2 regions of the Cupriavidus sp. C2SS-8b genome follow, and region 2 is predicted to be linked to the other one. Evidence: predicted binding sites of a transcription regulator. Region 2 holds the regulator's gene; the other holds the start of a gene.

Region 1 (3,405 bases), 1.4 Mb from region 2:
GCGTTGCCGGGGCTCCCAAGTTCGGCGACAAGGCCGCCTGGGCGCCGCGCCTGAAGGAAGGCATGGACGCCGTCCACAACTACGCGCTGAAGGGCAAGGGCGTGATGCCGCCCAAGGGCGGCTATGCCGGCCCGGATGCCGACGTGCTGGCGGCCGCCGACTACATGGCCAACGCCGCCAAGTAACACCGGCTGCACAGACAGAAAAGCCCGCGACTGGATCGCGGGCTTTTTTTCGCCTGTTGGTTGCGCGCCGGGACCGGCGCCTCCGGATCAGACCACGCGGGAATAGCGCGGCACGAACCGCACCGGCTGGGCGTCGTCATTGGCTGCCGGCGGGGCAACGGGCGACCTGGCAGCGTCTTCGCGCAGGTAGCGGTCGAACACCATGGCAACGCGGCGCACGAGCAGGCGGCCCAGCATGGTCACCTCGATGCGGCCCGGCTCGCGACGAACCAGGCCATCTGCGCCAAGCCGGTCAAGATCCGAAAGTTCGGCGGCAAACGTGCTGGCGAAATCGATGCCATGGCGTGCCTCGATCTGCGCGATGTCGAGCACGCCATTGCACATCAGCGCCCCGATGATCTCGCGGCGCAGGTGATCGTCGGCTTCCATCGTGAAGCCCCGCATGACCGGCAGCCGGCCGGCGTCGATTGCGGCGTAGTAATCATCGAGCGTGCGCGCGCTCTGCACGTAGCGCCCCGCCACGGCACCGATCGCGGAAATGCCGAAGCCAAGCTGGTCATAGCCGGCATGCGTCGAATAGCCCTGGAAATTGCGCTGCAGCCGGCCTTCGCGCTGCGCCACGGCGAGGTCGTCGTCGGGCAGCGCGAAGTGGTCCATGCCGATGTAGACGTAGCCGGCGGCGGTCAGGCGTTCGATCGTGGAGACCAGGATATCGAGCTTCTCGCCCGCGCTCGGCAACGCGTTTTCGTCGATGCGCCGCTGCGGCTTGAAGACATGCGGCAGGTGCGCGTAGCTGTAGACAGAGAGCCGGTCGGGCCGCAGTGTCAGCACCCGCTCCACGGTCGCGTTGAAGCGCGCCGTGGTCTGGTGCGGCAGCCCGTAGATCAGGTCCAGGCTGACCGACCGGAATCCGAGTTGGCGCGAGGCGTCGACCACCGCGCGGGTTTCCTCGAACGGCTGGATGCGGTGGATGGCCTGCTGCACTTCCGGGTCAAAATCCTGCACCCCCAGGCTGACGCGGTTGAAGCCGAGCTCGGCGAGCAACGCCATGCGTTCGTAGTCGACGCGGCGCGGATCGATCTCGATCGAGTGCTCGCCGTCGGCCGGCAGGTCGAAATGCTCGTGCAGCGAGGCCATCACGCGTCGCATCTCGGCCGGGTTCAGGAAGGTCGGGGTGCCGCCGCCCCAGTGCGATTGCAGCACCTGCCGGCGGCCGCCGAGGTGGGCCGCGGTCAGCGCCATCTCGCGGCCGAGGTAGCTCACGTACTTGGCGCTACGCCCGTGATCGCGCGTGATGACCTTGTTGCAGCCGCAGTAGTAGCAGATGTTCTCGCAGAACGGGATGTGCAGATACAGCGACAACGGCGCCGGCGCCGCGGCGCGGCAGTCCGCCAGCGCGGCGTGGTAGGCCGATGCATCGAGGCCGCCATGGAAGCGGTCGGCCGTCGGGTAGGACGTGTAGCGCGGGCCGTTGCCGTCGATGCGGCCGGCCAGCGCGCGGAAATCGGAGAGGGCGCGGCGATCGATGGCCGCGGATGGCGTGGTGAACGTGTGCATGGGGGCGGTCGGATCGGGGAGTTTGACGATCCATGCTAGTTCCCCGACGCCGGTAAGGAATTGACGCGCGTCAAGCCCGACGGTCGCATGGCACGGCCAGCCCCCTCGTCGGCGGGGGTATTTCGTCACAGTTTTGTCATACGTGCCGGATACGCTGCGCCCCGCATCTCCGGCAGCCACTGCCCGGACAGCCAGCCATCCCCTTCCCATGCCCTCGATCCTGCCTTGTTTTTCGTACCCATCCCTGCGCGGCGAAGCGCTGCCCCCCTCCCCGCGCCGGCGCCAGTTGATGGCCGCACTTGGCGGGGTGGCCGCCGGGCCGCTTGCCCTGGCCCAGGCGCGGCGCACCGTCGTGGTCGGCCACCTGCTCGACCGAAGCGGCGCCCAGGCCGACCTGGCGCGTGACTACCTGGCCGGGGCGAAGGTCATGTTCGACGCGGCCAACGCCGCCGGTGGTCCGGTGCGGATTGCGCATGTCGTGCGCGACGCCGATGCTGATCCGCGCGCGGCGCTCGCGCAAGCGCTGTCGCTCGCCGATGGTGAGCATGCCGAACTGCTGTTCGGTCCCGGCGACCGGCTGTTGCCGGCCTTGGCGGCCTCGCCCGAACTGCACCGGCGCGGCGTGCAGATCGTGGCGCCGCTCTCGGGCCTGGCCCTGAACGCGGACAACGTCTGGTTCACGCGCGCCGACTACCGGGCCGAACTCGACACCGCCGTAAAACAACTGCGCGACTACGGGCTGACGCGCGTGGCGCTGGCGGTCTCGGCGGAGTTCGCCGCCTCCGCTACCGGCAACAGCGCCGCGTGGCTGGGGGCGCTCGAAGCCACGATGGGCACTCGCGCGGTGCCGCTGGGCGGCAACCCGGACGCCGCCGCGCGCACCATCGCGGCGCAACGGCCCGGTGCGGTAATCGTGGCGGGGGACACACTGGCTTATGCAAGCCTGGGCCGGGCCCTGGCCGCGCAAGGCTGGTACGGATTCCTGGTCGGCTTGTCCGCGGTCAGCCCCACGGTGGCGCGCGAAGTGCTCGGCGCGGGCTATCCGGGCGGCATGGTGCTGACGCAGGTTGCGCCCGGACCGCAGGCCGCCACGCTGCGCGTGGTCAAGGAGCACGTGGCCCGCATGAAGCAATACCTTGACGAGCCGCCCTCACCCGCGACCATCGCCGGCTATATCGGCGCCGCCTGGCTGGTGCGCGCACTGGGTGCGTGGCGCCGCAATGGCGCTGTGGAATTGCGGCGCGCGCTGCAGGCTCGCGTCGATGTGGGCGATTTCACGCTCGATTTCACGCAGGGGCAGCGCGGCTCGCGCTACGTGCAGCTTGCTGCTTCAGGCACGCGGTAGGTCCACGGTTTTACGCAGCGCTCAACCGGGCGCCGTCTTGCCGCCATTGCCGAGCAAGGCCTTCAGCGCGCCAAGCCGATCCTTGGGGCTCATCGCCGGCATCTCGTCCTTCGGCGGGGGCGCCTCTTCCAGCTTCATCTCGCCGATAAAGCGCGACGGTTCGCAGGAATAAGTCTCGCGCGCGCGCTTGCGCTTCTTGCACCAGCTGATATGCAGGCTGCGCTGGGCGCGCGTGATGCCTACGTACATCAGGCGGCGCTCCTCTTCGATCTTCTCGTCGGCCATGTCCTCGTCTTCGCGGCAGTGGGGCAGGATGCC
Region 2 (3,405 bases):
ATCTCAGGCCGGCTCTGGAAACGCCAGCCGCTGGCCAGTGCCACCAACTCGACCCCGCGCTGGCGCCAGTCCTGGCGCAACTCATCAAGCAGGACCCGGACAGTGTCCGCGCCGACATCGTCTGCAAACAGACGACGCAGGTCGCTCACGCGCAAGGGCTCCTGCGCACAGATCAGCGCAGTCTCGAGGACGATCTTCGCCTCTTGGGTATTCATGTTGGGTGTGCAGCCTGTCTTTGCACCTGCTCAGGGACGAATCCGGAGCCCTGGACATTGTGGATTCAACGGTGCGATTGCCACCGCCATCTCATCGCGCAGCAAACCCGAAAGCGTTTCGCTTCGAGACCGTGCACCTTCTTTTGCTTCGATTTGCCGGGTGTGTTCCAGCAGGAGATTGCCCGGTCACCGGCAAGTACCAGTGCACGAACCTCTTGCACGCGCCCACATGGGCGGACATGGCTTCCGGCGAACGTCCGCCTGGGCCGCAAGAAAAACGAATATCGGGATCAGGGCCAGCAATGACCGCACCTCGGTCGCAGAGCCAGCCGGACTTTTGAACAGATATTATGAACCGGATGGACTGCGGAAGGGTTCGGCGCCGAAATGTCGGCTCATTGCCCGAAACCCCGGACGCGCCCCTTTTTTGGAAGGGCTGCCAGGCGCCGCTCGGAAACACGCCGCGCGATACCGCAATGCAGGCGATTGTATGGCATTCCCGCATCCGCCTGCAACCACCGCGCACTCCCGCGCCCTCACGGTGGCTTCAAAACACCAGGCAGAAACCATGCTCGGCCAGCGAATGTGGCAATAACACCGCTCGACCGATTCCCAGGCCGCCGAAGACCATGACCGCCAATCCAGCCCCCATCCTGACCCAACGGCGGCGCGCCCAAGCGCGCAGCAGCCCCGAAAAGCTGGATAGCGCCAGCAAATTCGGTAACGTGCCAAGCCCGAACGCGCCCATTACCAGTGCTCCCGAGGGCGCATTGCCGGCCAGTAACGCGAGGGCAAGCGCACCGTAGACCATGCCACAGGGCACGAGCCCCCACGCCATGCCCATGCCATAGCGGCGCACCAGACCACCGCTTCGCGCCGCCGTCGCCGGAGTTTTGCGGCGAAGCCGGCCGAAGCTTCCGGCAATGGCGGCCCCCGCGCGCGCGCCAAACCTTTCCAGCCACACGATGGAAAACGCTTCGCCGCGTATCAGGCGCCAGCCAGATACCAGCAGCATGGCGCTCCCGGCGCCGAATAGCCACCGTTGAACGGGCAGGTAATCCTGACGCCAGGCCGTCGCCCCCACCGCCCCCAGCATCGCACCGAGCAGCATGTAGGTGGAAATCCGGCCGACATGCATCACCAGCAACTCCAGGAGCCAGTCTTGGGGACGCCGCACCACGGCAATCGGCACGCCCGCGGCGCGCTGCTCGACTGCGAGGGCAACGCCACCGCACATGGCAGCGCAATGAAAGCCCCCCAGCAAGGCAAGCATGAAAACACTGAGAAGCACACCAAAAGTCAATTGCAACTCCCTACCGCATCACATCGCGCGTTAAAATGCATGCATTGCGCCCTCGCCGCTCATTCCTTGCAGGTTCCAATTGCTAACATCCATCCCCGTCACCGAGATGTCGCCCCGTTGCTCCACTTGCGGCATGGGGCAACTGTGCCTGCCGGTGGGCATGAGCCAGCAGGATCTGCAAAAGATGGATACCCTGGTGCAAGAGCGCGTCCGTGTCCACAAGGGCGAAACCCTGTACCGCATGGGCGATCCGCTGACTGCGGTTTATGCCATTCGCTTCGGCACCCTGAAGACGCATGTCACCACGGAAGACGGCCGCTCGCAAATCACCGGCTTCCATTTGCCTGGCGAAGTGGTCGGCCTCGACGGCCTGGGTGAAATGCAGCACGCCTCGGATGCCACCGCGCTTGAAGACACGGAAGTATGCGTCGTACGCATGGCCGATCTTCAGGCGCTGTCCATGGATCTGCCATCGCTGCAGCAGCAGTTCCTGCGACTGATGGGTAAGGAAATATCGCATGATCAACTCATGCTCGTCACGCTGGGGTCCATGCGTGCCGAAGAGCGCCTTGCCGCGTTCCTGATCAACCTGTCAGAGCGCCTGTCCGCACGCGGGTATTCGTCGACCGAGTTCGTCATGCGCATGAGCCGGGAAGAAATCGGCAGCTATCTCGGATTGAAACTCGAAACGGTCAGCCGACTGTTCTCGCGATTCGCCGAGGCCGGCCTGATCCAGATCCGTCAACGCCACGTCAAGCTCGTCGACATGGAAGGCATCAAGCAAGTCTACAGCCGCTCCTGCTGAGGCGGTCTGACCGCCTTGTCTGGCAAGGCGGTCCGCTTCAGCCCAATCACTCCAGTTCGTCCGTTTCGCTGAGCTTCGTCGGCATGGTGTAGAGCGTCAGTCCGCTGGACAACGCGCAGAATACCCAGGCCAGCAAGAACCCGATCGTATAGATAGCCTCTCGCGACGCCTCGATCGGCTGGCCGAAGAAATTCAGATCTCCGGGATCCACCACAGAAAACACCGTTGCCGTGGCCACCCCGGCCATCAGGAACGCCGGCCACAGTACCCACATCAGCCAGCGCAGCCTCATGGCCGCCTCGCTTGCGGTGCCTTGGCATTGCCAGGGATCCCTTCCGCCTTCTCGACGACCAGGCCATGCCGGGACACGCCTTCGACCACCGGCCGGTCAGGATGGGTGGAAGCCAGCCAGATGGTCACGCCGCAAGCCACTATGGCCAGCAACGGGCCGCTCATCAGCAGCCACGGCCACGGCTCCTTCCACCACGGATTGCTTTCTTGCATCGTCTTGCCCCCTTCGTCGGCGCCTCACCGAGGCGCTCGCGGTTGGACCGGCACAGCGCCAATGCGCTGCACCGCCCTTAGCATCACAAATTGCGCGGCACGATGAAACTGGTAGATTGCCTGATTTGCGCACTACCCTGCCCCGAACCTTCGCTTGTCACCGTCACGCTGATCTTGTGCGTACCTTGCGCGGCATCGTCGATCGGCACGCGAATCCGGATCGGCACCAGCTTGTTCGACGTCGGCGCCAGGGCCTTCGCGTCGGGATCGTACTCGACCGTCAGGTTCTTCAGATCGTCACTTTCGGCCCGCACGCTGATGCGCATGGGTGCCTCGGTGGTGTTGATCAACTGCAGTCGATAGACGTTCTCGATCCAGCGTCCATCCACCTCACGCCCCAACGCCCCGCGATCGCGGATGATGTCGACCTTCAACGGCGTGCGCAGCGCTAGCGACGCCACGAAACCCGCCACCATCACCAGCCAGATGACCGAGTAGATGATGGTCCGCGGCCGCACCAGCCGCTTGCGGGCCACCGCGGCTGACAGTGCCTTGCGCATGGCGTTCTCGGACGTGTA

What was found. The regulator FNR, encoded in region 2, switches genes on or off when oxygen is low (the NO sensors DNR and NnrR bind a similar motif). The targets are predictions, from matches to a motif close to TTGATNNNNATCAA.
Region 1: a site for FNR is predicted at 1,803-1,816, ahead of hemN (oxygen-independent coproporphyrinogen III oxidase). Genes of this name have one in related genera too.

The regions. Positions count from the first base shown of each region.
Region 1 is NZ_CP172716.1:3,487,506-3,490,910, forward strand. It holds gene ACIGJB_RS16275 (c-type cytochrome) at 1-185, shown strand, start outside; gene hemN (oxygen-independent coproporphyrinogen III oxidase) at 273-1,742, opposite strand; gene ACIGJB_RS16285 (ABC transporter substrate-binding protein) at 1,951-3,087, shown strand; gene ACIGJB_RS16290 (UvrD-helicase domain-containing protein) at 3,109-3,405, opposite strand, start outside.
Region 2 is NZ_CP172716.1:2,135,689-2,139,093, forward strand. It holds gene scpB (SMC-Scp complex subunit ScpB) at 1-215, opposite strand, end outside; gene ACIGJB_RS09885 (sulfite exporter TauE/SafE family protein) at 763-1,518, opposite strand; gene fnr (fumarate/nitrate reduction transcriptional regulator Fnr) at 1,598-2,323, shown strand; gene ACIGJB_RS09895 (hypothetical protein) at 2,370-2,615, opposite strand; gene ACIGJB_RS09900 (FixH family protein) at 2,612-2,827, opposite strand; gene ccoG (cytochrome c oxidase accessory protein CcoG) at 2,911-3,405, opposite strand, start outside.